2 linked regions of the Prosthecobacter debontii genome follow. The protein of the gene in region 1 interacts with the protein of each later gene in a pairwise test. Links are inferred from orthologs where the notes say so. Each region holds a gene or a part of one and is shown on either strand. Other genes may lie near its edges.

Region 1 (6,042 bases):
TTATCAAGGGTTACCTCTCGTGCTGATCACAGCAGATCGTCCACGCCGATATCGTGGCACGGGGGCTCCCCAGGCCATCGAGCAAAAAGATCTTTTTGGCCCCTACGTGTCAGCATGCCTGGATGTCGAGGTGGGGGCCAGTCTCTCTTGGCCAACACGCATCGGTCCGCGCCCCTTGCACATCAATATCTGCCTGGACGAACCTCTAGCCACCAATTTGAGCGGCATTGATTTCCTGGCGCACCACGGACCGGGCACTCCCAAACAACCCGCATCACCCGCCTTTGCTTTGGCGAACGAACCGACCGCCGTTCTGGCCTCGGGGCTCTCCGTCTCTGAAGCAGAAGAGGCAGCCCCCTTGCTTGCTAAGCTGGGCCTGCCTGTCATGGCGGAAGCTACGTCCAATCTCTGGGGGAAGTGGCCGAATCGCCCCAAGCTGGATCATCTTCTCTATCCAGCGGGGGAGTCCCATCTCACGGCTCTGGATGCCCAACAGATCTTGAGGATCGGTGGTGTGCCTACCGCCACGTGGTGGAGAGAATTGGAAAATCATCCCGAAATCCATGTCACCAACATTACCCGACTGCCCTTTCCTGGGCTGGCTCGGCGAGAGCGGGTGCAGACGCTGCCTTGGTCATGCTTGGCCGAAATGGGCCGTTATCAACTCCCTCCTGCCATCGTCGCCAGTCAGGTTCCTGACATCCAGGCGGCCCTGAGTGATCATCCCTTGTCTGAGCCAGGTTGGATGCGTGAACTAGCCATGCACATCCCCGACGGCTCGCAGGTCTTTTTAGGAAACAGTCTCCCCATCCGCGAATTCAATCTCGGGGTAGGGTTCATCCATCCCCAAGTTGAGTTTTTAGCTAACCGCGGAGCCAATGGCATCGACGGACTCGTTTCTACTTGGCTGGGAACTTCGGCCATCGTTCGTGAGAGTTGGCTGATCTTGGGAGATCTCAGTGCTCTCTATGATCTGGCCGCCCCCTGGATCATGGCTCAACTTCCAAAGGCCAATCGTCGCCTCGTGGTAATCAATAATGGAGGCGGCAAGATCTTTGCCCGCGTTAAATCTCTCCGTGGCCTTTCGCGCGAAGCTCGCCACATCATTGAGAACCGCCATCGCGTTCACTTCGGGCCGTGGGCCGAGATGTGGGGGCTCGGTTACCTCAAGGTCACACATCCCGACCAACTGGACGATCTACCCGAAGGGCCCCTTCTCATCGAGGTCATTCCCGATGCTGAGCAAACCGACACCTTCTACTCCAAACTCGCCTAGTGCTGTCGGCAGGTGCCCTTTGACTCAACGGCGGCGCCGCAGTGCCAAAGCAACCAACGCGAGCAATATGAACAAGCTCCGTGAGGGCTCCGGTACGGAAGCGATGCCATCCAGAGTCGCACTGTTACCGCCACTGATGGAGGCATTGTAATTGGTGGTGCTGAGCACAAAACGATCAATCGCTACCCCACCCTCGCGGTTACCGATGGTGAAAGTAACATCCAAGGGGTTTTCAACACTGGCTCCTGTAACAGTGAAGGTCAACGCTGCCGTAGAATCCCCTGAAAACTGTCCCATATCCCAGTAAAAATACTGTCCTTCATTGGGGTTGGGTGTCTCACTGGCGGCAGGAAGGTGCCCCTGGCTTGGTAGGTGCTGGGCATACCAATCATTGTCCTGCCCTGCGCCTGTGGCTGCGGCGATCCCGAGATCACGCGGCAGGTAAAAGGAGTCCTCGTTTCCATAGCTCGGAGGCGGTGTGGAGTTCGACCGATCATACATGGAGTATTTTGTGAACACGTAATACGTGCCATCCGAAGTGAACTGGAGATCATAAGTGGCAAAGGAACTCGGTGAGCCGCCACCATGAGTGTAGAGTGCATCACCGACCACATTGGAGCCGGTAGGAATGGTCTGAGTGCCACCAGAAGTCGTAATCACCGACCAGCCGCTGCCCGTCAGCGACGAATAATCCTCGGCTTCAAAAGCAAACACACCCGCTTCTTGCTGAAGCAAGACAGCTCCTGAAGTCAGTGCAGTCCAACTCAAGACACTCGCCAGTGTGAGGGTAAAAATCCATTTTGTCATTTCTTCCCCTCTCACGGATTTCTCACCTATTCAATTCGCGATAACTTGGATGTCTCACAAGACGTTCACCGAATCTAATAAAGCTTTCACTTAACCATCAAGAATCCGTTTTCCCCTCACCCTGAGTCAGCCAGTGAAACCTACGGTTTCCGGAGCCATGTGATTTCCAGTTTCCCATTCCTATCTTCCCCGCTAAACAGATCCGCGCATGACCCACGCTGAAGCTTCCTCTCGTGCCGAGTATCTCCGCACTGAACTGCATCGCCACAATCACCTCTACTATGTCGAGGCGAGGACGGAGATCACGGACCAGGAGTTCGATGCGTTATTGCGCGAATTGCAGGGCTTGGAAACCCAATTTCCCGATCTGCTCACGGCGGACTCTCCCACGCAGCGTGTGGGCGGTGCCCCCATTGAAGGTTTTACCCAGATCCGCCACAGCGTGCCGATGATGAGCCTGGATAACACCTATTCTGAGAGCGAGTTGGTGGCCTTCTTTGCCCGTCTTCAGAAAGGTTTGAATCGGGAGACGATCGACTGCGTCATTGAGCCGAAGGTGGATGGAGTCGCCATCAGCATCCGTTATGAAAACGGTGTGCTCAAACACGGTGCCACCCGTGGTGATGGCCAGACTGGCGATGACGTGACGCATAACCTCAAGACCATCAAGAGCCTGCCGCTGCGCTTGCCCAAAGAGGGCCCTCAAACCTTCGAGGTGCGTGGCGAGGTGTTCATGACCAAGGCCAACTTTGCCAAACTGAATCAGGAGCGTGAAGAAGCCGGTGAACCCCGCTTTGCCAATCCGCGGAACTCCACAGCAGGCACACTGAAGCTGCTGGACCCCAAGATCGTGGCCAAGCGGCCCCTGGACATCGTTTTCTATGGCCTCGCCGATTCCTGGGATCACCCGATTGCATCCCAGTCTGAGGTGCATGAGCTGCTACAACGAGCGGGCCTGCGCAAGGCCGATCTCATCTGGAGAAAAGACACGGCTGAAGGCCTGCTGGAGGCCATTCGCGAGCTGGATGAACGCCGCAAATCCCTGCCCTATGAAACCGATGGCGCAGTGATTAAAGTCAATGCCTTTGCCGATCAACGCGAGCTCGGAGCCACCAGCAAAGCCCCACGGTGGGCCATCGCTTACAAGTATCAGCCCGAACAGGCCGAGACCAAGGTGCTGTCGGTGGATATCCAGGTTGGCCGCACCGGAGCGCTCACTCCCGTCGCACGCTTAACGCCCGTCTTCCTCAGTGGCTCCACCGTGAGCAACGCGACCCTGCACAACTTTGAGGAAATCGAGCGCAAAGACATTCGCGTGGGGGACACGGTGGTGATTGAAAAAGCCGGGGAGATCATCCCTGCGGTGGTGATGGTGAAAAAGGAACTGCGCACAGGCGAGGAAACTCCAATCCCCGTGCCATCCACCTGCCCGATCTGCGGCAGCTCTGTGCATCGCGATGAAGAGCAAGTCGTGATCCGCTGCCCCAACCCTCACTGCCCCGAGGTGGTGAAGCGCCGACTCGAACATTTTGTGAGCCGTGGCGCCATGGACATCAGCGGCCTCGGCGAATCCGTGGTGGCTCAACTGGTGGACACCCCGCTGAATGGTAAACCCACGGTCGAAGACGCGGCGGATCTCTATCAGCTCGATATTTTCAAACTCTCCCGCCTGGAGCGAATGGGCAACAAGAGCATCGACAACCTTTTGAAAGCGATCCAAGCCAGCAAACAACAGGATGCCTGGCGTCTGCTGTTTGGTCTCGGCATCCTGCACGTCGGCGCTGGCGGTGCACGCAAGCTGCTGGAGCATTTCGGCAGCATCGACGCCATTGAGAAAGCCAGTATCGAGGAACTCTCGCAGTGTCCAGATATCGGCAGCGTGGTTGCTCAGAGCCTTCATGCCTGGTTCCGAGATGCCACGAATCTCACCCTCCTGAATCGTCTGCGTGAAGCGGGTTTAACCCTGGCACAGCGAACCGTCGAAGCCGCGAGTGACAAGCTCCAGGGCACCACCTGGGTCATCACTGGCACCCTCAGCCAAGATCGCGAAAGCATCGCCGACATCATCCGGGCCAATGGAGGCAAAGTCAGCGGCAGCGTTAGTGGCAAGACGACCTATCTCCTAGCCGGTGACGAAGCCGGTAGCAAGCTCGACAAGGCCACGAAACTGGGTGTGAAGATCCTCAGTGAAGAAGAGTTTCGCGGAATGCTCTAAATTACATTTTTCCTGAAGCTTCTCGGTTGGCGCTCTGTAATACATTTCTCCCCGGTATCCGATTCGCTCGAAGAGATGCCGGGGCTTTTCTCATGAAGTTCCTGACTGCATTCCTCATTGCCCTTGTTTTCTACGCGGGTTCAACTCCATTTTCTTCAGCAGCGAAAGGTCCGCCTGCTGCGCTGGAAACCAAGATCGACGAGGCCTGGCAAGTCACCTGGGATCGCTTTTTCCATAAGGATGTGCAGACCTTCGCGGACTACCTCAGCAGTTATGAGCCGGGCAAGGAGTTGGCCCACCTACCTACGGCGGAGGAAGTGAAGCACCAGTTTCCCAATCCCTGTGGCTACAGCACTGGCATGGAGGATGGCATGATCCTCGGGGGAGCCATGCTGAGCATTCTCGCGGATCGTTATGCGGTGACTCAGGACGAGGCTTTACGCGAGCGCATGAGCCAGGTTTTTAATGGCATGCGCTTGAGCGCCACCGTCCACGGAGTCCCGGGTTATGTCGCACGCAACGTCTGCCCCGAAGACCGAAAGAGCGTTTACATCAACTCCTCGCGAGATCAATACACCCACTTTGTTCATGGTCTGTGGAAGTATTACCACAGCCCGCTGGTGGACGAGGCCACGAAGGGCGAAATCCGCAATATTCTCGCAGCGGTGGCGGATCGCATGATCCAGTTCGTGACCCCAGAGAACGATTACGACTTCTGCCGCGCCGATGGCCAGCACTGTCCCCTCGGCATCTGTCGCATGTGGAATGTGCAGGCCCATGAAGCTGCCCGCCTGCCCATGATCTACGCAGCGGCTTGGGATGTGACTCAGGATGAGCGCTACCGCAAAGAGTGGCGCCGATACGTCGCGGAAGCGGTCAAGCAATCCGCCACACCGGATGGTCACAAACCCGCCTACGCCCTCCTCCAGATGCAGTGCTCGCTGGAGCTACTCCTAGCTCTGGAACCTGAGAACTCACTGAAGAGCGAGATCGAAAAGGTCATGGCCCACGTCGCCCAGTTGGCCACCAAGCGCACGGCCTACATCTGCTCACAAATCGCCAAAAAGTCCCCCACAGAGATGCAGATGCTCGGTCCCGACTGGCGCAAAGTGCCGGTCTGGAAGAATCAAAAGGGTTACCCCAATCCCCAGTGGGGAGCCTACCGCGAGATCTGGCACATCACCCGTGAAGCTGGTGAATCGGCCATTGTCCCCCTCATGCTCCCGCAGCCCGAAATTCCCGCCGAGCAGAAACAACGCCTTCGCGACGTCATCCTCCAGTGCGACTACCGGCACAACTCAAGCTGTGGAATCATTTACCACCTTGGCGCCTACTGGAAGGCACGTCGACATGGCCTGCTGTAAATGGGCAAGTCATACCTCTGGAACGACAAGTCAGACTCACTTGGTCAACTGATCAGCTCCTCCAAGTCGGATTCATTCAGCCCAGCCATGAGCGGTGATTTCTCGTCCAGGGCGGCTTCGACCAGACCACGCTTTTTCGCCTGGAGGGCCAGAATGCGCTCCTCCACCGTGCCGCGCATGGCGAGGCGGTAAGCGGTCACGACACGTTGCTGACCGATACGGTGAGCGCGGTCAATGGCCTGCGCTTCAACAGCGGGGTTCCACCAGGGGTCGAGCAGGATCACATGATCGGCCGCCGTTAGGTTAAGACCGTAGCCACCCGCCTTCAAACTGATGAGGAAGACGCGGCAGTTCGGGTCTGTCTGGAAGCGTTTGACCTG
Region 2 (3,109 bases), on another replicon or contig:
AATGTAAACGGAATGGTTGCCCGTGCCGTCAATGCTGGTGTCCGGCACTTCATTCCCAAACCTTACACTGCGGAGACGCTGCTAAAGACGCTGCAAAAAATATTATCCGAATCATTCGACTCAAGGATTGGGGCTTGAAGCAGAACAAAAGGTGAGTAGGCCAAATCAAACAACCTACCCACCTCAAACATACAGGAAGATCAAACCACCACGTTCACCAGCTTGCCTGGAACGACAATGACCTTCTTTACAGGTTTGCCTTCCATGAACTCCTGCACACGAGCGCTGGCGAGGGCGATCTTTTCGATCTCCTCTTTCGTGGCTTGGATCGGCACGCGAGCTTTGTCACGCAGCTTACCATTGACCTGGAAGACGATTTCTACCTCGTCTTCGATCAAGGCCGCTGGGTCAAAGACAGGCCAAGTCTGATCACTCAGCAGCCCACTCACGGCGATCTCGCGGAACTTCGTGGCGATGCGTGCATTCAGCTCTTCAGCCAGATGCGGTGCAAACGGACCCAACACCTTCAGGAAGGTGATGATCTCTTTCACGGGTTTCACCGCCGCTGCGGTGAAGGAATTCGTGCAGATCATCATTTGAGAAATGGCGGTGTTAAAGCTCAGCTTCTCGATGTCTTCGCCACACTTCTTGATGGTTTCATGCAGCACCTTGATGACCTGCTTATCCGCAGGCGCATCCTGGAGACCCGCAGAGATACTCCACTCGCCTTCTGCATTCTGCTCCATGACCAAGCGCCAGACGCGGGCCAGGAAGCGATAAACCCCTTCCACGCCTTTCATGCTCCAGGGCTTCACCTGCTCCAGCGGGCCCATGAACATCTCATACAGACGCAGGGAGTCGGCCCCGTATTCGCGCACGACATCGTCCGGGTTCACCACGTTACCACGGCTCTTGGACATCTTCTGACCGTCCTCACCCATGATCAGGCCCTGGTTCACCAGACGCTGGAAGGGCTCAGGGGTGCTCACAAAGCCCAGATCAAACAGTACCTTGTGCCAGAAACGAGCATACAGCAGGTGCAGCACGGCGTGTTCAGTGCCGCCCACATACAGATCCACACCGCCGGGCTTACCACCGCCCATCCAGTACTTCTCCGCTTCTTCGCTGATGAATCGTTCGTTATTCTTGGCGTCGCAATAGCGCAGGTAATACCAGCAGGACCCCGCCCACTGCGGCATCGTATTCAGCTCACGAGTCGCGGTGTCCGAATACTTCACCCAATCGGTAGCCTTGGACAACGGAGGCTCGGGCGTACCCGTCGGTTTGAAGTCTTCCAGAGTCGGTGGCAGCAGGGGCAGCTCGCTCTCAGGAATGGAGGCGTGCTGGCCGTTTTCCCAGACAATCGGGAAAGGCTCACCCCAGTAGCGCTGACGGCTGAACAACCAGTCACGCAGCTTGTAATTCACGGTGCCTTTACCCAGACCTTTCTCTTCCAGCCAGATGGCCATCTTCTTTTTGGCTTCGGCCGTGGACAAGCCATTCAGGAAGCCGGAGTTGACGGCATAACCTTCGCTGGCGAAACAGGCCGCAGGCTCCATTTCACACACCGCCCCGCCTTCGCCTTCCAGCTTCGGTGCTGCGGCAACGACCTCACGGATCGGCAAATGGAACTTGGTGGCAAACTCCCAGTCACGTTCATCATGGGCAGGCACTGCCATGATGGCTCCGGTGCCGTAGCCCATCATCACGTAGTCGGCGATCCACACGGGGATCTTCTCGCCATTGACGGGGTTGATGGCAAAGCCACCCGTAAAGACACCGGTCTTCTCCTTGGCCAGCTCGGTGCGCTCCAGATCGGACTTGGAGGCCACGCTCTTCTGGTAAGCTTCTACCGCTGCTTTTTGTTCGGCCGTGGTGATGCTCTCCACCAGCGGATGCTCAGGTGCGATGACCATGTAAGTCGCCCCGAACAGCGTGTCCGGGCGAGTGGTGAAAACGGTGATCGTCTCGCTGCGATCAGCCACCGTGAACTTCACCTCGGCACCTTCACTGCGGCCGATCCAGTTGCGCTGCAGCAGCTTGATGCTTTCGGGCCAATCCAGGCCATCCAGCTCATCGATCAGGCGCTGGGCAAAGGCGGTGATGCGCAGCATCCACTGGCGCATGGGGCGACGCTCCACGGGGAAACCACCCACTTCACTTTTGCCATCGACGACTTCTTCATTGGCCAGCACGGTGCCCAGTTGCGGACACCAGTTCACCGGAGCCTCGCTGACGTAGGCCAGACGGCGCGCATCGATCTCGGCACGGCTCAGCCCTTGTGCTTCCAGCTCGCTGATCGGTGCCGCTTTGCCCGCTTCATTCACATAGCTGTTATACAGCTTCAGGAAGATCCACTGCGTCCATTTAAAGTAGTCTGGGTCGGTGGTGTTCACTTCACGATCCCAGTCATAGGCAAAGCCCAGGCGCTTCAACTGTCCGCGGAAGCCCTCGATGTTTTGCTCCGTGGTCGTGCGTGGATGTTGGCCGGTCTTGATGGCATACTGCTCCGCAGGCAGACCGAAGGCGTCCCACCCCATCGGGTGCAGGACGTTGAAGCCATTCATCTTCTTGTAACGGCCAATGATGTCCGTAGCCGTGTAGCCCTCTGGGTGGCCGACATGCAGCCCTGCCCCGCTCGGATAGGGGAACATATCGAGCACGAAGTACTTCGGCTTGGAGGCATCAAAATCCGCGTCCCCAGGGTTCGGCGTTCGGAAGGCTTTTTTCGCCTCCCAGGTGGCCTGCCATTGGGGCTCAAATTCAGAAAAAGGAAATGCTTTGCGCTGCTCGCTGCTCATACAAGGGGCGCGCAACTAGGCGCAGCAGGGGCAAAGTGCAACTAGGGAAATGCCCCGCACCGAGCCGCTAGAGCTCCACGCTTTGCATCATGGAAGCTACCTCGACTTTCCCCTGCGGATGCCGTTCTTTCAGGGCCTCACACAGCACGCTCGACCGCTCGGGCTCGCCATGGACGAGGAAAACCCGCTGCTTGCTCCCCTTGATCCGATCAAAGTAAGCCAGGAGTTCATCGTGATCCGCATGACCGGAGAAGGAATCCAGCGTTTCGATCTGGGCATTCACGGCAAATTCATCCCCCAGGATATTC

The links. Proteins that work in one complex are often made in the same cells at the same time.
Region 2: the proteins of ligA (region 1) and leuS interact in binary tests that used the Escherichia coli proteins (3 or more experiments, as listed by UniProt). The link is inferred for Prosthecobacter debontii from one-to-one orthologs.

Annotation. Positions count from the first base shown.
Region 1 is NZ_FUYE01000016.1:126,058-132,099, reverse strand. The notes cover bases 1,808-4,794. They hold ligA (NAD-dependent DNA ligase LigA), read left to right. Parts: upstream 1,808-2,291; coding sequence 2,292-4,298; downstream 4,299-4,794. Other genes in these bases: B5D61_RS19980 (hypothetical protein), read left to right, coding at 4,391-4,794; B5D61_RS19990 (PEP-CTERM sorting domain-containing protein), read right to left, coding at 1,808-2,083. Also shown: menD (2-succinyl-5-enolpyruvyl-6-hydroxy-3-cyclohexene-1-carboxylic-acid synthase), read left to right, coding at 1-1,276; more of B5D61_RS19990, read right to left, coding at 1,301-1,807; more of B5D61_RS19980, read left to right, coding at 4,795-5,662; B5D61_RS19975 (DEAD/DEAH box helicase), read right to left, coding at 5,707-6,042. UniProt on the Escherichia coli protein: DNA ligase that catalyzes the formation of phosphodiester linkages between 5'-phosphoryl and 3'-hydroxyl groups in double-stranded DNA using NAD as a coenzyme and as the energy source for the reaction.
Region 2 is NZ_FUYE01000008.1:95,812-98,920, forward strand. It holds leuS (leucine--tRNA ligase), read right to left. Parts: upstream 2,802-3,109; coding sequence 201-2,801; downstream 1-200. Other genes in the region: B5D61_RS13255 (PAS domain S-box protein), read left to right, coding at 1-138; B5D61_RS13265 (MBL fold metallo-hydrolase RNA specificity domain-containing protein), read right to left, coding at 2,869-3,109.